Regions from separate parts of the Burkholderia theae genome, predicted to be linked through region 2. Evidence: predicted binding sites of a transcription regulator. Region 2 holds the regulator's gene; each other region holds the start of a gene.
What was found. Region 2 encodes sigma-54, which starts transcription at its own class of promoters, with help from an activator protein. Its sites were predicted from a motif close to TGGCANGNAANCTGCTTT; they were not measured.

Region 1 (6,522 bases), 1.8 Mb from region 2:
TCGGCTCGTGCGCCGCGTCCGGGCCAGGCCGGCGCTTACGCGCCGCCGGCCTCACGCCGCTCAATACGCGACCGTCGCGATCTCGCGCACGAAGCTGTCCTGCTCGAGCGCGTCGACGAACGCGGCCGCGTAGTCTTCCGCCGAGATCTTGCTGTTGCCTTGCGCGTCCACGATCAGCTTGCCGGCGCCCGTGCGGAACGTGCCCGTCCGCTCGCCCGGTGCGATCAGCGCAGCCGGCGCGAAGAACGTCCAGTCGAGATCGCCGACGGTCTTCAGGTAGTCGAGCGCATCGCGGTGCGCGAGCGCGACCGGCTTGTACGCGTCCGGGAAACCTTCGCTGTCGACGAGCTGCTTGCCGGGCGCGACTTCGAGCGAACCGGCGCCACCCACGACGACGAGCCGCTTCAGGCCCGCCTGACGCGTGCCGGCGACCAGCGCCTTCGCGACGGCGACGACCTTCGCCGCATCTTCCTGCTTCGGACCGTACGCGCTCGCGACGACGTCATGACCCGGCAGCGCGGCCGCGATGCTGGCCGCGTCGAACAGGTCGGCCGCCTTCGCGGTGATGCCGTCGCCGGCCGCGCCGGGATTGCGCGACAGCGCGGTGACACGGTGGCCGCGTCGGGCCGCTTCCGCCGCGATACGCGAGCCGATCATGCCGGTGGCGCCAAACAGCGCGATGTTCAAGGTACGTTGCGTCATCTCGATTCTCCAGAAAGTAAAATGTGTAACATCGTCAATTACATATAAGGCCGAAAAAAAACGGAGCGAATCGTCCGTTGCGCCGATCGCGGCACCTGCCCTGCCTGCCTCCGGTCACCCGCCGGCGCGTGCTGCGTGTTGCGTGCGCTGCTCCAGATTCAGCACGTCGGCCGTGACATCGGCCAGCGTGCGCGTGGCAAGCGATGCCTCCATCGCGCGCTGCGCGTCGCCGATGTAGTCGATCAGCACGCCCTGGATGTGCCGCCCGACCAGACACGCGGGGTTTGGCGCCTCGCGGTGCAGCGCGAACAGTTGCGCATCGTCGACCGCGCGATACACGTCGAGCAGCGTGATCTCGCCGGGCTCGCGCGCCAGCAGCGCGCCACCGCCCGCGCCAAGCTGCGACGTGGTCAGCCCCGCGGCCGCCAGCATCGACAGCAGCCGGCGGATCAGGGCCGGATTCGTGTTCACGCTGCCCGCGATGATGTCGGACGACAACGGCACGCCCTCCTGCATCGACAGCAAGGCAAGCACGTGAACGGCAAACGCGAACCGGCTGCTGGTATTCATTCCTCACCCACTCGGCGACGCCGGCCCGTACCGCGGCCGGCGACATGTGTAACCATGATAATTACATTTTGCGGATTATGCAAGCCCGCGTCATTGGCCGCTCGCGGGCTTGGCACCCGCGGCGTTCTGCTGGCTCCACTGCTGGAGCTTCTTGCCGGCTTCCGCGATCTTCGCGCCTGCCTCGGAAGCCGCATGCGCGACGACCGCGGACGCTGCCGCGTCGATTTGCGCCTGCGCGGCGGATGCGAGGCCGCTCGCGGACAGCGGCGGCACGGCCGACGCGGCGGACGCGATGCCGGCCTTCGCGGCGTTGAGCTGCTGGTTGACGGTGCTCGCCACCTGGTCGATCGCCTTGGCCGCATTGTTCGCGGCATCGGCGGCCGCGCTCGCGGCCGTATCGGGTTGCGTGGCCGGCGCGCCGGATTTCTCGCAGCCGGCGAGCAACAGCAGCGCACCGACGGCGACGGCCGCCAGTGCGGACCCGGGCACGCGACGCGCCCGCGAAATCTTCATGTTCATCAGCAATCTCCGGCCGCGCGTCGCACGGCCTCGTGGTTGTACCGACGTCGATGATACCGCCTGTGGAACAGGCCCAATAACGCCCCGTGATTAAAAATGCCTTTCAATTTCGGATTCGTCTGATTCAATCGCAGACGCTACGCCACTAAAGTGGGCACGCTTCAATCCGCTTCGTACGTGTCCCCTTTTCCTCATGGCTTTCCTCATCGACTGGTTCATCGCGCTGGCCGCGCTGCTCGCCGCCACCCTGTTCCTGTGCCTGCGCCCGCCGTCGGCGCGCCGCCTGGCCGAAGCCGGGCGTCCGCGCCGCGTCGCGTCAGCACGTCTGTTCACGCAGGCCGTGATCGGCTTCTGGACGGCCGCGCTGATCGTCGCGCAAGGCATCCTCGGCCCCGACAGCGACGGCCAGTCGCTCGCGGGCTTCGCGGCGCTCGCATTCGCCGCGCTCGGACTGGCAACCGTCGCCGCGTACTGGTCCGCGTGCGCGTTGCGGCTGCGCCGGCCGCGCATGCTGTTCGTGCGTCACTGACGCGCCAGATCGGTGCGCAGCGACGCACCGTTGCGCACCACATCGCACCGCCGGCCCCGCCGCACGCACCACGCGCGTGCATCCGATGTGGCCACCAGCCCCTGCCGGCCGCGCCCCCGGACCGTGCACGATTCACCGGAATGCCGCATCGCGCGGGGCCAGAGCACCAATTCCACGCAGCCGTTCACCAAGTTGGCTCGATACTTGCGTTCCTTGCCCGTTTTTTGCGCAAGGAAGCCACGGCATGGATGGTCTGAAATCCGGCGTCGACACACTGTTCCTGTTGATCGGCGCCGTCATGGTGCTCGCGATGCACGCGGGCTTCGCATTTCTCGAACTCGGCACGGTCCGCAAGAAGAACCAGGTCAACGCGCTCGTGAAGATCCTGGTCGACTTCTCGGTGTCGACGCTCGCGTATTTCTTCATCGGCTACACGATCGCCTACGGCGTCGAATTCTTCGACGACATCGGCACGCTGTCGCAGCACAACGGCTACGCGCTCGTGCGCTTCTTCTTCCTGCTGACCTTCGCGGCGGCGATCCCGGCGATCGTGTCCGGCGGCATCGCCGAGCGTGCGAAGTTCAACCCGCAGCTCATCGCGACGCTGATCATCGTCGGCTTCATCTATCCGTTCTTCGAGGGGATCGCGTGGAACGAGCGCTTCGGCGTGCAGGCGTGGCTCACGCATGCGTTCGGTGCGCCGTTCCACGATTTCGCGGGCTCGGTCGTCGTGCATGCGTTCGGCGGCTGGGTCGCGCTGCCGGCCGTGCTGCTGCTCGGCGCACGTCACGGCCGTTATGCGAAGGACGGCCGCATCGCCGCGCACCCGCCGTCGAACATCCCGTTCCTCGCGCTCGGCGCATGGGTGCTCGCGGTCGGCTGGTTCGGCTTCAACGTGATGAGCGCGCAGACGCTCGACAAGATCAGCGGCCTGGTCGCCGTGAACTCGCTGATGGCGATGGTCGGCGGCACGCTCGCCGCGTGGATGGCGGGCCGCAACGACCCGGGCTTCACGTACAACGGGCCGCTCGCGGGCCTCGTCGCGGTATGCGCGGGCTCCGACGTGATGCACCCGATCGGTGCGCTCGTCACCGGCGCCGCGGCCGGCGCGCTGTTCGTCGCGATGTTCACCTGCGTGCAGAACAAGTGGCGCATCGACGACGTGCTCGGCGTGTGGCCGCTGCACGGGATGTGCGGCGCGCTCGGCGGCCTCGCGGCCGGCGTGTTCGGGCTGCCCGCGCTCGGTGGCCTCGGCGGCGTGTCGTTCATGTCGCAGCTCGTCGGCACGCTCGGCGGCATTGCGATCGCGACCGCGGGCGGCACGCTCGTCTACGGCGCGCTGAAAGCGACCGTCGGGCTGCGCCTCGATCGCGAAGCCGAATTCGACGGCGCCGACCTGTCGATCCATCGCATCTCGGCGACGCCGGAACGCGATTGAGCCCCTGACGAACGCCCGACGCAATATTACGTTTTCAATTCACAAAACTTTCATCGAGCGTCCTTACACTTCGGTCCAGTTTTCAATTTGCCTTCGCGAAGCTTGCCGCTCGCCTGCTTCCGTTTCGCGAAGGCCATTCTTCCAACAACTGAAACTGGACTCCACATGCCCGCGTTGCCCAATGCTGCCCGTCGTCAGGCCCTGAAGATCCTCGCCGGCGCGCCGATGCTGCCTCTTTCCGGCCTCGCGCTGCCGGCCCTGCTGACGGGTTGCGGCGGCGACGACAATCCGGCGTCGACGCCGGCCCCGGTCGCCGCCGCGTATACGTCGGCGACGTTCTCGGCGATGGCAGCACCCACGCTCGACAACGCGGCCGCGATGGCCACGACGACGGTCGGCTCGACGCTGTCGGTGTCGTTCTCGGACGGCTCGGCGCGCAACTTCAAGCTCGCGTACCGGCCGTTCTTCGTGACGGGCGACATGGTGCCGGACGGCAAGGGCGGCACGACGCTCGCGGGCGGCTACTACGACATCAACAACCAGCCGATCATCGACCGTTCGGTGGCCGGCAAGGAGCGCCAGTTCTATTCCGACTGCCCGGACGGCAGCTCGCTGCTCACGCTGAAGAACGCGAACGTGCCCGGCGTGAAGGGCAACACGGTGTTCGCGGTCGTGCAGTTCGAATACACGACGCGCGACCAGGCCAGCGCATCGCAGTACGGCCAGCTGCCGTCGCCGATCGCGGTGCTCACGCTCGACCAGGATCCGGCCAACGGCGCGCTGAAGGTCGTCAAGTACCACAACGTCGACACGTCGAAGGCGCACGGCCTGTGGATCACCTGCGGCGCGAGCCTGTCGCCGTGGGGCACGCACCTGTCGAGCGAGGAATACGAGCCGGACGCGACGAAGGTCGCGACCGACGCGCAGTTCAAGGCGTTCAGCAAGAACACGTTCGGCGACGAGACGAAGGCGAACCCCTACCACTACGGCCACCTGCCCGAGATCACCGTGAACGCGGACGGCACGGGCACCGTGAAGAAGCACTACTGCCTCGGCCGCATCTCGCACGAGCTGATCCAGGTGATGCCGGACCAGCGCACCGTGATGATGGGTGACGACGCAACCAACGGCGGCCTGTTCATGTTCGTCGCCGACAAGGCGGCCGACCTGTCGGCCGGCACGCTGTACGTCGCGAAGTGGACGCAGACGTCGTCGGCCGGCGCGGGCACCGCGACGCTCACGTGGATCAAGATCGGCCACGCGACCAGCAGCGAGATCGAAGCGCTCGCGAATACGCTGAAGGCGTCGGACATCATGGACCTGACGACCACCGATCCGAACGATGCGAGCTACGCGAAGATCCACTTCGGCGGCAAGTTCAACTGGATGCGCGTGAAGCCGGGGATGGAAAAGGCGGCCGCGTTCCTCGAGACGCACCGCTACGCGGCGCTGCTCGGCGGCAGCATGGCCTTCACGAAGCTCGAAGGCACGACCGTGAACGCGAAGGACAAGATCGTCTATACGGCGATGTCGCGGATCGAGACGTCGATGGTCAAGGGCAATGCGGTGTCGCGCGACGTCGCGGTCGACAAGAAGATCGCCGCGGGCGCCGTCTACGCGCTGAACCTGAAGGGCAGCCAGCGCGATACGACGGGCAGCGCGATCGACAGCGAATGGGTGCCGGTCGACATGGGCGCGCCGGCCGCGCTCGTCGGCGAGGATCTCGCCGCGGCCGACGGGCTCGGCAACCTCGCGAACCCGGACAAGATCGCGAACCCCGACAACCTGAAGTTCTCCGAAAAGCTGCGCACGCTCTTCATCGGCGAGGACTCGGGCATGCACGTGAACAACTTCCTGTGGGCCTACAACGTCGACACGAAGTCGCTCGTGCGCGTGCTGTCGTGCCCGGCCGGCGCCGAATCGACGGGCCTGCACGCGGTCGACGAGATCAACGGCTGGACGTACATCATGAGCAACTTCCAGCACGCGGGCGACTGGGAATCGCCGCTGCACGACAAGGTCAAGCCGACGCTCGATCCGCTCGTGCGCGCGAACTTCAAGGATCGCTTCGGCGCAAGCGTCGGCTACCTGACGGCCGAGCAAACCAGCATCAAACTCGCGAAGGCCTGACCGATTCGCGCGAGGGGGGGCTTGGTCCCCTGGCCGGGCGTCCCTAACCGGGCGTCCCTGACCGGGCGTCCCTAACCGGGCGTCCCTTTCTTCATCACCGTTCATTCGTCGGCGCTCCACGCCGGTTTGTGCGCGATGCCCAGTGCGGGCGTCGCGCTTTTTTTTTGCGCGCACGCCGGCGCGCGCGGCGACCGGTCGACCGTCAACGCAGGCCGGACGGCGACTGCCCCGGCAGGTAGCCGCCCGCGAACCCGGACAGGCTCGGGAAGCTCGCCGCCTGGGCAGGCACGGCCGCGGACGCGGACACCGGGGCCGCGTCGCTGGCCGGCAGGATGAGGCCGGGCGCGAGGTACAGAAACTTCCACTTGCGGTAAGTCTCCTCGCCCTCGAAGTCCATGTATCGCAGCGGAAATCCCGCCCGCTTGACCGTCGCCTGATCCGAGTTGCTGTAGACGCCATAGAAGCGATCGTCCCGCCACAGGAACGCCCAGTCGTTCTGTCCGGTAATCGGATCCGGATAGGCGCGGCGCAGATGATGCGCCGGCTTGACGAACCGGTTGTCGTCCAGCAGGTCGTCGACCGTTTGCGGGTACACGCGCGCCAGACGGTAGTAGCGGACGATCGCCTTCCGGTA
Region 2 (6,522 bases):
CTTCCTCCAGCGACGACAGCAGGCCAACGTTCGCGTCGTGCGACGGCGAGCCGGACAGCGGATGGCGGCGGCGCGTTTCGGAGAAGCGCTGGATCAGCGCCTGGGTACTCGCGTTGAGGAACAGTACGCGCACGTCGTGCTCGCGCGACAGATCGCGGATCAGGCCGGGCATTTCGTCGAGCGATGCGCTCGAGCGCGCGTCGATCGCGACCGCGAGCCGGCGCTGGCCGTCCTCGGCGAGGTAGCGGGCGAGTTCGGGGAGCACGCGCGGCGGCAGGTTGTCGACGCAGTAATAGCCTGCGTCTTCGAGCGCGTTCAGCGCGACGGACTTGCCTGAGCCGGAGATGCCGGTGATAAGGACGATGCGCATGGGAAGCAGAGAATCCTGACGTTTCATCATAGCACCGGCTCGACGCGTCGGCGTTGCGCGGCCGGCGCGTGCGGGTTACACCAGCTTGCCGGGGAACTGACTGTCGGGATCTTGCATCGCGAGTCGTTGCCGATCCATGAAATCGCGCAACGTGTCGATTCCGCGCAACTGCAGGATCGTGTTCCGGACGGCTGCCTCGACGAGCACCGCGAGGTTGCGGCCGGCCGCCACCTGGATCGTGACCTTGCTGATCGGCAGGCCGAGCACGTCGACGGTCTGGCTTTCGAGCGGCAGGCGCTGGAATTCGCCGTCGGGGCGGCGCACGAGCTGGACGATCAGCTTCAGCTTCATTTTCCGCCGCACGGCGGTCTCGCCGAAGATCGTCTTGATGTCGAGCAGGCCGAGGCCGCGCACCTCGAGCAGGTTCTGCAGCAGCGGCGGGCAACGCCCTTCGACGAAATCGGGGCCAAGACGGACGAAATCGACCGCGTCGTCGGCGACGAGGCCGTGGCCGCGGCTGATCAGCTCGAGACCGAGCTCGCTCTTGCCGAGGCCCGAATCGCCGGTCAGCAGCACGCCCATCCCGAGGATGTCGATGAACACGCCGTGCAGCGTCGCACGCGGCGCGAGGATGCGCGACATGTAGAGCCGCAGGCTGTCGATCACCGCGGCGGCCGACATCGGCGTCGTGAACAGCGGAGTCGACGAGCGCGTGCAGCGGAGCACGAGTTCGGGCGGCGCGGCGGCGCCGCCGGCGACGACGAGGAACGGTGGTTCGAGGGCGATCAGCTCGGCCATGTGGCGTGAGCGGTCTTCGTCGGTCTGTCGCTGGTAGTAGTCGATTTCGGCTTCGCCGAGCACCTGGATCCGGTTCGGGTGGATCAGGTTCAGGTGGCCGACGAGGTCGGCGCTCGAGGTCGCATTGCCGACCGTGTCGGCCGAAAAGCCGCGTTCCCAGCCTTCATGCCCCGTCAGCCAGCTCAGTTTCAGCGTGGCCGCGTTGTCGTCGAAGATGCTCTGGGCGTTGATGCTGGACGTATCCATGACTTTCGTCACTCCAATGGGCCGGCGCATGCGCGCGGCGACGGACGTCGCCATGCCGGGCCGGCACCGGGCGGCCCTGGTCGGCGGCGTGTGCCGCCTTGTACGGGAAAATATTCCGCCCGGATCAACTCAAGGTTGCCACTGAGTGAGCAGGCGATGCAACTCGGCGATGTCCGTTTCGTTGTGCAGACGCTCGCGCGCGTCGCGATCGGACAGCAGTTGCGCGATTTCCGACAGGATTTCGAGGTGCTGCTGGGTGGCTTGCTCGGGGACGAGCAGGAAAATCAGGAGGCCAACCGGCTGGCCGTCGGGCGCTTCGAACGGGATCGCGTCGGCGAGCCGGACGAACGCGGCGAGCGGGTGCTTGAGACCCTTGATGCGCCCGTGCGGAATCGCGACGCCTTCGCCAAGCCCGGTCGAGCCGAGGCGCTCGCGCGCGAACAGGTTGTCCGTGACGGTGCTGCGGGCGACGCCGTTCTGATTCTCGAACATCAGCCCGGCTTGTTCGAAGACGCGTTTCTTGCTGGTGACTGAGAGGTCGATGACGACGTTCTCTATGGGCAGGATTTTGGCTAGGCGATTCATGTTGGCAGGCGATTGGGCGGCCTGGGGTCTCCTTGCGGCGGCAGACTGATTTTCCATGTTCAGGCGATATCAAGGCATTTGGCATCGGCAACCTGCAACGCAGCTACCGCACCCAACGCCCCCCCGGCGATAACCGGAACATTATAGAGCACAGCCGCGTGCGTGGCGCAGCATGGACGGACCGGTCGCACCACGGGCGCGGAGTCGCAAAAAAAACGCCCGGCGAACCGGGCGGCGTGCGTGTTGCGGTGTCGGTTACTGCGGCGGCAGTTCGATCTGGTCGATCGACGGCTGAAGCTTGATCGGGTCGTGCGCGTGCGTTTGCAGGCGCTCCATGTGCTTGACGACCTGGCGATCCAGCTTGTCGATCAGGAGATCGATCGCTGCGTACAGGTTACCGTTCGCGCTTTCGACGAAGATGTCCTTGCCCTTCAGGTGCAGGTTGATTTCCGCGCGCTGCTGCTTGTCCTTTTCCTTGTGATTGTCGACCGAGAGGATCACAGTGCCATCGATCACCTGATCGCTATGCCGTAGCACCCGGTCCAGCTTGGTGATGACGTACTCGCGAATTGCAGGCGTGACTTCGAGATGATGTCCACTGATCTTCAGGTTCATAGTGCTTCTCCAAGCGAGTGACCACCCGGCCGCATCGAGGCGGCGCTCCGGTCGACTTGCCCTTGCCGCACGAAGCGGCGTATCGCGGACAGGTCGCCCGGCTTGTTCCCCGTGTGCGCGGTGGCCGGAACACGCCTGCCGCCGGGCAGGCAGCAGGCCTAAAGAGACTTGCGCAGATTCACTGCCGGGATTTTGAGGGCTTCGCGATATTTCGCAACCGTGCGGCGCGCGACCACGAAACCCTGTTCTGCCAGCAGCTCGGCAATGCGGCTGTCCGAAAGTGGCGATTTTGGGTCTTCAGCTCCTATCAGTTGCTTGATGAGGGCTCGGATGGCGGTCGACGAGGCGGCGCCACCGGTGTCGGTCGAAACGTGAGATCCGAAGAAGTACTTAAATTCAAGCGTCCCGAACGGGGTCAGCATGTACTTCCCGGTTGTCACACGGCTGACAGTCGACTCGTGTAGGCCCAGCGTATCAGCTATTTCCCGCAAAACCAAGGGGCGCATGGCAATTTCACCGTGCGCAAAGAAATTCTTCTGACGCTCGACAATAGCCTGCGCGACACGCAGGATCGTGTCGAAACGCTGCTGGATGTTTTTGATCAGCCAGCGTGCTTCCTGGAGCTGCTGCTTCAGCGAACCGGCCGACGGATCGCCGCGGCTGTTGCGCAGGATGTTCGCGTAGAGGTTGTTGATCCGCAGACGCGGCACGACCTCCGGATTGAGTTCCGCGAGCCATCCCTGGCCGACCTTCTTCACCATGATGTCAGGCACGACGTAGTCGGCCTCGGCCTTGCCGTACGCGGCGCCGGGGAACGGCTCCAGCGAGCGGATCAGCGCGTGCGCGTCGCGCAGCGCGTCGTCGCTCGCCTTCAGGTGCTTGCGCAACCGTGTGAAGTCGCGTGCGGCGAGCAGTTCCAGATGCTGCGACACGATCTCGAGCGCGAGCGTGCGCGTCGGGGACGGATCGAGGCGCAGCAACTGCAGCTTCAGGCATTCGGAGGCCGAGCGGGCGCCGACCCCGGCCGGGTCGAAGCTGTGCAGCAGCGCGAGCGCCGCGTTCAGTTCGTCGCAGTCGATCTCCAGCTCGGACGGCAGGTCGGCGAGCACTTCGTCGAGCGTCGCGGTCAGGTAGCCGTCGTCGTCGAGCGATTCGATCAGGAACATCACGAGCGCGCGATCGCGCGGGCCGGCCTGCGTGACGCGCAATTGCGCGGACAGGTGGTCGCGCAGCGACGTCGCGGCTTCCTGTACCTGCAGCGGCGGGAGGTCGTCGTCGTCGGATGCGCCGCTCGAGCGGCCGTATTCGTCGAGATTCCATTGCGGGCCGTCGTTGCCGTCGCCGGATCCATAACCGTCGTATTCGTCCGCGCCGGCCGGTTCGTCGCGCTCCGCGCGATCGCTCGACTGGCTGCTGCTGTTCGCCGCGCTTGGCTCGGTGTTCTGCGCGGGGGGCGTCTGCGCGATCAGCGATCCGTCCGATGCAACGCGCAACGGGCTCGCGATCCATTCGTCGTCGCTCTCGAGGAGCGGGTTCTGCGCGACGGCCATCGCGACTTCCTGTTGCAATTCGAGCGTCGACAACTGCAGGAGCCGGATCGACTGCTGTAGCTGGGGCGTCAGCGCCAGATGTTGCGACAGGCGGAGTTGAAGGCTGGCTTTCATGGCAAGGAGGGAGTCATACCGGCAGTGTGCCACGACCCAGGCGCGTTGAGCCATCCGCGATTACGCGCGGCGCGCCGCCCGGTCGCGGGCATGGCCGCGAAGCGGGGCGCTGCCCCGCGCGGCGATGCCGGGCGGGGTGCAGCCAGCCACGAGGAGGGAGTTACATGCGGAAGTGCTCGCCGAGGTACACGCGGCGTACGCTTTCGTTTTCGATGATATCGCTCGGCGCGCCGGCGGCGAGCACCGAGCCGTCGCTGATGATGTACGCGTGGTCGCAGATGCCGAGCGTTTCGCGGACGTTGTGATCGGTAATCAGCACGCCGATGTTGCGCTGCTTCAGGAACTTGACGATCTTCTGGATCTCGAGCACCGCGATCGGGTCGACGCCGGCGAACGGTTCGTCGAGCAGGATGAAGCTCGGGTTGGTCGCGAGCGCGCGCGCGATTTCGACACGGCGTCGTTCGCCGCCCGACAGCGACAGCGCGGGGTTCTCGCGCAGGTGGCCGATCTGCAGCTCGTCGAGCAGCGCTTCGGTGCGCGACGCGATCCCGTCCTTCGACAGCCGCTTGCCGTCCTCGCCGTATTGCAGCTCGAGCACCGCGCGGATGTTTTCCTCGACGGTCAGCTTGCGGAACACGGATGCTTCCTGCGGCAGGTACGACAGGCCGAGCGACGCGCGCTTGTGGATCGGCAGCAGGCTGATCGAGCTGCCGTTCAGCGAGATCTCGCCCGCGTCGAGCGGCACGAGGCCGACGATCATGTAGAACGACGTGGTCTTGCCGGCACCGTTCGGGCCGAGCAGGCCGACGACTTCGCCGCTCTTCACGTCGAGCGACACGTTCTTGACGACCGTGCGCGAGCCGTAGCGCTTCTTCAGGTTGCGGACGACGAGCGAACTCGTGGTGCCGGCCGGCTGGCGGTTCGGTAACGCGTTCATTGGCCCGGCGCTCCCTGGATGGTGGTCGACGGCGACAGCTTCGCCGGCGCACCGTTCAGCGGAGCGGGGCCGCCGTTCTTCGGCGACAGCATCGCGCGCACGCGGCCGTTCGGGTTACCCGGCGCGGCGACATCCTTGCCGCCCTTGGCGGTGTAGAAATCGCGCTGGCCGTCGTACGTGACCACGCTGCCGTGCACGGTGTCGGCGATGGTCGACGTGCCCTGCAGGCGGCGCACGGTCGCGGCGGTCGTCAGCGTGGTCAGGTCCTGCTTGCCGTCGTAGTCGATGCGCTCGGCGTCGCCGTCGATGTATTCGTCGAGGCCTTCGCGCTTCTGGCGGAACGTCGCGTGCTTCTTGCTGCTGCCGAACGACGTGGCGTACTGATAGCCTTCCGGGTCCTGGCGCACTTCGACGCGATCGCCCTTGATGATGATCGTGCCCTTCGTGATCACGACGTTGCCGGCCGCGACCGTGACCTGCTTCAGGTCGTCGTAGGTCAGGTTGTCGGCCTCGACGTTGATCGGCTTGCTCTGGTCGGCCTTCTCGGCATGGGCGAGCGGCGCCAGCCCGATCAGCGGGAGCGCCACGAGCGTCGCGGCGAGCGCGGCGCGGACGGCGCGCGCAGCGCCGCCGGAATTCTGTCGAGGGAACGGTTCGTTCATGCAGTCACGTGAGGGATGCGTCACTTGGGTTGACCTTTCGAGCCGCCGGACGTGTCCGTCGCGGCAATCGTGCCGCGCACGTTGCCGTAAAGCTCGATGACCCGGGTGACGTTGTTGTACTTCATGCCGTCGGTCGCGTTGACGAGCGACAGGCCGCGCTGAAGTTTAACCGGCTTTTCGGTCTGGATCACATCGTCATTGACGAAGATCCGGAAATGCTGGGAATCGGCCTGCATCTGCGGATCGCCGCCGCCGGCCGCGCGCAGGATGCGCGCGTTGTCGTACAAATCGACGATCGACACGTCGCCGTTGACGGTGCCGCGCTTCGCGGTGGTCGTCACAACCGGTTTGCCGGGCTGGAATGCGCGCATGGCCGGATCGGTCAGGTCGCTGTTTTCGGTGTCTTCGTAGTGGATCAGGTTCGCGGCCGTCAGCCGGTACTGGGTCGTGCCGGACTGGTCGAGCTCGGTGACCGAGAAGTTGTCCGCGAAATAATCGGGCGTATGGCGCTTCGGCTGCGCGACGCCCTCTCCGGGCAGCGGCAGCGTGGCCTGCAGCAGCCACCAGGTGATGCCCGCGAGCGCGGCGACCGCGGCGAGCGGCAGCAGCTGGGTCCAGCGGAAATGCGTACTCATCCGTCAGGCT
Region 3 (6,522 bases), 750 kb from region 2:
TTCCCCGTTTTTCTCCGTCGATACAGGCCCGCATGAACGACCTGCTGCGTTCCTTCGTCCGCGCATTGGCGAGCGCATTGCATCCGCGCATGCTCTGGCTCACCCTGATGCCGTTCCTCGTCTCGGCCGTCCTGTGGGGCGTCTTGCTGTGGTTCTCGTGGCAGACGCTGATCGACGCCGCGCGCGGCGCGCTCGACGGCTTCGTGCTGACGGCCGCGCTGTATCGCGCATTCGACGCGATCGGCATGTCGCAACTGCATGCGGTCGTCGCGCCGTTCGTCGTCGTGTCGCTGGCGATTCCGCTGATCGTGCTGACCGTGCTGCTGCTGATCGCGACGATTTCGATGCCGGTCGTGATCAAGCACCTGTCGAACCGGCAGTTCGCGGCGCTCGAGTCGAAGCGGGGCGGCACCTTCTTCGGCAGCGTGTTCAATTCGCTGTGGGCGGCGCTGGCCGGCATCGTCGTGCTCGTCGTCACGATTCCGTTGTGGCTGATCCCGCCGTTCTTCGCGCTGCTGCCGCCGGTGATCTGGGGCTGGCTTACGTATCGCGTGATGACCTACGACGCGCTCGCGCTGCACGCGAGCCGCGACGAGCGCCGTACACTCGTGAAGCAGCACCGCTGGCCGCTGATCGGCATCGGCGTCGCGACCGGGCTGCTCGGCACCGTGCCGACCTTCGTGTGGGTGTCGTCGGTCTGGATGATGGTGCTGTTCCCGTTCGTCGCGGCGGCCATGATCTGGGTTTACGCTTTCATCCTCGTCTTCTCGGCGCTGTGGTTCGGGCACTATTGCCTGCGCGCGCTGGAGGACTTGCGCGCCAGCGCGCGCGCCACCGCAATCGACATGGGGCAGGCATGAGCATCGGCATCATCATCATCGGCGACGAAATCCTTTCGGGCCGCCGGCAGGACAAGCATCTGGCGAAGGTCATCGAGCTGCTCGGCGCGCGCGGTCTCGCGCTCGACTGGGCCGAATACGTCGGCGACGATCCGGCGCGCATCACGGCGACGCTCGCGCGTGCGATCGCGTCGGGCGACATCGTGTTCTCGACGGGCGGCATCGGCGCGACGCCGGACGACCACACGCGCCAGTGCGCGGCCGCCGCGCTCGGCGTGCCGCTCGAACTGCATCCGGAAGCGAAGGTGCTGATCTCGGAGCGGATCCGCGAAACGCACGCCGATCCGGCCACGCCGGTCGACTTCGACTCGCCGGAGAACCAGCACCGCTTCAACATGGGCGTGTTCCCGGTGGGCGCGACGATCATCCCGAACGGCTATAACCGGATTCCCGGCTTCTCGGTCGGCGATCTCCACTTCGTGCCGGGCTTTCCGGTGATGGCCTGGCCGATGATCGAATGGGTGCTCGATACGAAGTACGTGCACCTGCATCACGCGACGCCGCACGCGGAGCGCTCGCTGTACGTGTTCGAGCTGCCGGAATCGACGCTCACGCCGCTGATGGAGCGCATCGAGCGCGACTTCCCCGGCGTGCGCGTGTTCAGCCTGCCGAGCGTCGGCGACGCGGAACGCGGCGGGATCTACGCGCGCCGTCACATCGACCTTGGCGTGAAGGGCGAGCCGGAAGCGGTCGCGGTCGCGTTCGTGAAGCTGCGCGAAGGTGTGCACCTGCTCGGCGGCGACGTCGTCGAGCCCGAGCTGCCGCGCGCCTGAGCGGCGCGCAAATCAGCCGCACAAAAGCCACGGGCCGCGCAACGCGGCCCGTCATCGGCATGTCATCGCCCGGCTCGACGATGGTGCAGTTGTCACCGCCGGGAGCGGCGTGCCGTCAGGCGCCGATCCAGGGCAGCTTGCGGAAGCACCAGCCGTCGACCGTCTTGCGATGGCCTTCGGCGTCCTTCGCGCCCTCGAAGCCTTCGAGCAGGTCGAACGCCTTGGTGAAGCCGGCCTGCGACGACGCGACCGCGGCGAGCTTCGAGCGCGCGGCGCTGCGGCACAGGAACAGCACGGGCGTATCGGGCGGGAGGGCGGCCTTCAGTTCATTGACGAATTCGGCGTTCGGCACGCCGCCCGGGTAGCGCGTCCATTCGAGGTGCAGGTACTGGCCGTCGCCGACGAGCGGACGGCCGATCCAGTCGAGTTCGGCGCGGGTGCGCACGTCGACGAGGCGCGCCGACGGGTCGAGCTGCAGCAGTTCGAATGCTTCGACCGGCAGCAGTGCGCCGGCGTAGTTGAGCGCGCCTTGTGCGCGGCGTTCGTCGGCCTTCGCGTAAAGCTGGTCGAGCGTACTCATGGCGGAGAGTCTCCTGTCGGTCAAACAAACATTCTAGCGCGGCGTCGCTTCCCGGATGTCCGTATGCGGCACGGTGCGCGCACCGTACACGCGTTCACCAAAAGAGTGCAGAATGGCGTGCGTGCACCAGAATGATTCAACGGGTTCGGCGTGTTTCGACGATTGCACCATGCAGGTGCTTTCGGTTGGCGGCCGATGCGGCCCCGGGCCCCGGAATCGCGCAGCACAGCCCCGTCGCGGCGAGCGCCGGCGCGATTCGCGCCAATCTTGCGCATGGGTGGCACGGAAGCTGCTTTATAGAATTCGGTCAAATCGGGGCGCGCTGCGCAAAAGCTTGATCCCGATCAGCTCGATAAACGAGGCGGTTCCCAGTCCGCCGGAATTGTTCAATCAGGAGAAGAGGTTATGAGTAAAACCGTCGCCGACGTCATGCAACTCGTGAAGGACGAGGACTGCAAGTTTGTCGATTTCCGCTTCACGGATACGCGCGGCAAGGAACAGCACGTGTCGGTGCCGGTTTCGGCGTTTGACGAAGACAAGTTCGAAAGCGGTCATGCATTCGACGGTTCGTCGATCGCGGGCTGGAAGGGTATCGAGGCGTCGGACATGCTGCTCATGCCGGACCCGAACGCTGCCTTCATCGACCCGTTCTATGAAGAGTCGACCCTCGTGCTGACCTGCGACGTGGTCGAGCCGGCAGACGGCAAGGGCTACGAGCGCGATCCGCGTTCGCTCGCGAAGCGCGGCGAAGCGTACCTGAAGAGCACGGGCATCGGCGACACGGCCTACTTCGGTCCGGAGCCGGAATTCTTCATTTTCGACTCGGTCCAGTGGAACACGGACATGTCGGGCTGCTTCGTGAAGATCAACTCGGAAGAAGCACCGTGGTCGGCCGGCAAGGAATTCGAAGGCGGCAACACGGGCCACCGTCCGGGCACGAAGGGCGGCTACTTCCCGGTCGCACCGGTCGACACGTTCCAGGACATGCGTTCGGAAATGTGCCTGCTGCTCGAACAGCTCGGCATCCCGGTCGAAGTGCACCACCACGAAGTGGCGGGCCAGGGCCAGAACGAAATCGGCACGAAGTTCTCGACGCTGGTCGAGCGTGCGGACTGGACGCAATGGTCGAAGTACATCATCCATAACGTCGCGCACTCGTACGGCAAGACGGCGACGTTCATGCCGAAGCCGGTCGTCGGCGACAACGGTTCGGGCATGCACGTTCACCAGTCGATCTGGAAGGACGGCCAGAACCTGTTCGCGGGCAACGGTTATGCCGGCCTGTCGGAACTGGCGCTGTTCTACATCGGCGGCATCATCAAGCACGCCCGTGCGCTGAACGCGATCACGAACCCGACGACGAACTCGTACAAGCGTCTGGTCCCGCACTTCGAAGCACCGGTCAAGCTCGCTTACTCGGCGCGCAACCGTTCGGCATCGATCCGCATTCCGCACGTGTCGAACCCGAAGGGCCGCCGTATCGAAACGCGCTTCCCGGATCCGATGGCGAACCCGTACCTGTGCTTCACGGCGCTGATGATGGCCGGCCTCGACGGGATCCAGAACAAGATCCATCCGGGCGAAGCCGCGGACAAGAACCTGTACGACCTGCCGCCGGAAGAAGATGCAAAGATCCCGACCGTTTGCGCGGGCCTCGACCAGGCACTCGAAGCACTCGACAAGGATCGCGAGTTCCTGACGCGCGGTGGCGTGTTCACGGACGGCATGCTGGATGCGTACCTCGCGCTGAAGGAGCAGGAGCTGGCGAAGTTCCGCATGACGACGCACCCGATCGAGTTCGAGATGTACTACTCGCTGTAATCGGCGATGGCGCTTCGATTCAGCGCCGTTTTGCCGGTTCGTTCCCGTCGCGCGGCTTGCGGCGGGAACGGCGGAGTCTGAAAGGGGACGGCGTCCAGCCGTCCCTTTTTTGTTCCGAGGATTTTCATTTTCTGGCCCGTTGAGGCGCGACAAGCACGCAGATGGTTCTGAAGAATCTGATCAAGGCGAAGACGGGGCAACCCGAGCGACTGACGGACGACGAGCGGCTCGCGCGCTCAGGCCTGCTTGCGGGGCTGGAAGCGCTGCCGACGGTCGTGATCGTGCTCGACCGCAAGACGCTGCGGATCGCGTTCGCGAATCCGTCCGCGGAAGCGATGCTCGACATCTCGCGCCGGCAACTCGCGCAGCGGCCGTGGGGCGAGATTTTTCCGAATGCGAACGAACTCGCATCGACGATCACCGCGATCGGCGAGGAGCGCTTTCATGCGACGCACCTCGATACCGTGCTCGACCGGCCCGGCCGCGAACCGCTGCACGTGCATGCGATCGTCGGTTTCCTCGAGACCGCGCCCGATTTCGTGCTCGTCGAGCTGTTCGAGAACGAGCGGCAGTCGCGTACCGATCGCGAGGAGCGCATCCACGACCTGACCGCGGTCAACAAGCAGCTGATTCGCAACCTCGCGCACGAGATCAAGAACCCGCTCGGCGGAATTCGCGGCGCAGCCCAGCTGCTCGAATTCGAACTCGGCGAGCGCGAGCGCGGCGAGTTGCGCGAATACACGCAGGTGATCATCAAGGAGTCCGATCGCCTGCAGACGCTCGTCGATCGCTTGCTGGAGCCGCATCGGCATCCGCATATCGTCGGCGACGTGAACATACATGAAGTGTGCGAACGCGTGCGCGCGGTGATGCTCGCGGAATTCCCGCGCGGGCTCACGATCGAGCGCGACTACGACGTGAGCGTGCCGGATCTGCGCGGCGACAAGGAGCAGCTGATCCAGGCGCTGCTCAACATCGTGCGCAACGCCGCGCAGGCGCTGCGCGAACGGATCGCACAGGGCGACGCGAAGATCGAGCTGCGCACGCGCATCGCGCGCAAGATCACGATCGCGAAGCGCCTGTACAGGCTGGCACTGGACTTGCATGTGATCGACAACGGGCCCGGCATTCCGGAAGAGATCCGCGACCGGATCTTCTATCCGCTCGTGTCCGGGCGCGAAGACGGCAGCGGTCTCGGCCTCACGCTCGCACAGACGTTCGTGCAGCAGCACGACGGGATGATCGAGGTCGAAAGCCGGCCCGGACGTACCGAATTTCAGATCCTGCTGCCGCTCGACCATTGAGCGGCGGCAGTGCGATTCACCGGATTTCCCCATTCTGACCGACCTATGAAGCCGATCTGGATAGTAGACGACGACCAATCGATCCGCTGGGTGCTTGAAAAGGCGCTCGCCCGGGACAGCTTCGCGACGAAGAGTTTCGCGAACGTGCGCGATGCGCTGGCCGCGCTCGACCACGAGACACCGCAGGTGCTCGTGTCCGACATCCGGATGCCGGGCGGCTCGGGCCTCGAGTTGCTGCAGGCGATGCACGAACGCCTGCCGGGCCTGCCCGTCATCATCATGACGGCGTTCTCCGATCTCGACAGCGCCGTGGCGGCGTTCCAGGGCGGCGCGTTCGAATACCTCGCGAAGCCGTTCGACGTCGACAAGGCGGTCGAGCTGATCCGCCGCGCGGTCGAGGAAAGCCTGCGCGGCGGCACGCCGCAGGACGAGCGTGTCGCCGAGGCGCCGGAGATGCTTGGCCAGGCGCCCGCGATGCAGGACATGTTCCGCGCGATCGGCCGCCTGTCGCACTCGGCTGCGACCGTGCTGATCACGGGCGAGTCGGGCACCGGCAAGGAGCTCGTCGCGCGTGCGCTGCATCGTCACAGCCCGCGTGCGAACGGGCCGTTCATCGCGCTGAACACCGCGGCGATTCCGAAAGACCTGCTCGAATCCGAGCTGTTCGGTCATGAGCGCGGTGCGTTCACCGGCGCGCAGACGACCCGCCAGGGCCGCTTCGAGCAGGCCGAGAACGGCACGCTGTTCCTCGACGAAATCGGCGACATGCCGTTCGACCTGCAGACGCGCCTGTTGCGCGTGCTGTCGGACGGGCAGTTCTATCGTGTCGGCGGGCACAACCCGCTGCGCGCGAACGTGCGCGTGATCGCCGCGACGCACCAGAATCTCGAGGCGCGCGTGCGGCAAGGGTTGTTCCGCGAGGACCTTTACCACCGGCTCAACGTGATCCGGCTGCGCCTGCCGCCGCTGCGCGAACGCAGCGAAGACATCGCGCTGCTCACGCGCCACTTCCTGCAGAAGAGCGCGCGCGATCTCGGCGTCGAGCCGAAACGGGTGTCCGACGACGCGCTGGCGTACCTGACGTCGCTGGCGTTTCCCGGCAACGTGCGGCAGCTCGAGAACCTCGCGAACTGGCTGACCGTGAT

Region 1: the regulator sigma-54 is predicted to act here: its motif matches at 2,514-2,531, upstream of ACN22W_RS06230 (ammonium transporter).
Region 3: the regulator sigma-54 is predicted to act here: its motif matches at 2,531-2,548, upstream of glnA (type I glutamate--ammonia ligase).

Annotation. Positions count from the first base shown of each region.
Region 1 covers NZ_CP183461.1:1,328,287-1,334,808, reverse strand. Annotated here, with positions in the region: gene ACN22W_RS06250 (NAD(P)-dependent oxidoreductase) at 61-702, opposite strand; gene ACN22W_RS06245 (Rrf2 family transcriptional regulator) at 817-1,272, opposite strand; gene ACN22W_RS06240 (hypothetical protein) at 1,363-1,791, opposite strand; gene ACN22W_RS06235 (hypothetical protein) at 1,985-2,320, shown strand; gene ACN22W_RS06230 (ammonium transporter) at 2,565-3,758, shown strand; gene ACN22W_RS06225 (PhoX family protein) at 3,924-5,888, shown strand; gene ACN22W_RS06220 (type II secretion system protein) at 6,091-6,522, opposite strand, start outside.
Region 2 covers NZ_CP183461.1:3,292,367-3,298,888, reverse strand. Annotated here, with positions in the region: gene rapZ (RNase adapter RapZ) at 1-370, opposite strand, end outside; gene hprK (HPr(Ser) kinase/phosphatase) at 446-1,414, opposite strand; gene ACN22W_RS15545 (PTS sugar transporter subunit IIA) at 1,544-2,056, opposite strand; gene hpf (ribosome hibernation-promoting factor, HPF/YfiA family) at 2,255-2,614, opposite strand; gene ACN22W_RS15535 (RNA polymerase factor sigma-54) at 2,773-4,278, opposite strand; gene lptB (LPS export ABC transporter ATP-binding protein) at 4,439-5,215, opposite strand; gene lptA (lipopolysaccharide transport periplasmic protein LptA) at 5,212-5,877, opposite strand; gene lptC (LPS export ABC transporter periplasmic protein LptC) at 5,898-6,512, opposite strand; gene ACN22W_RS15515 (KdsC family phosphatase) at 6,516-6,522, opposite strand, start outside.
Region 3 covers NZ_CP183461.1:2,540,842-2,547,363, reverse strand. Annotated here, with positions in the region: gene ACN22W_RS12040 (EI24 domain-containing protein) at 33-860, shown strand; gene ACN22W_RS12035 (competence/damage-inducible protein A) at 857-1,672, shown strand; gene ACN22W_RS12030 (rhodanese-like domain-containing protein) at 1,788-2,252, opposite strand; gene glnA (type I glutamate--ammonia ligase) at 2,658-4,073, shown strand; gene glnL (nitrogen regulation protein NR(II)) at 4,235-5,377, shown strand; gene ntrC (nitrogen regulation protein NR(I)) at 5,423-6,522, shown strand, end outside.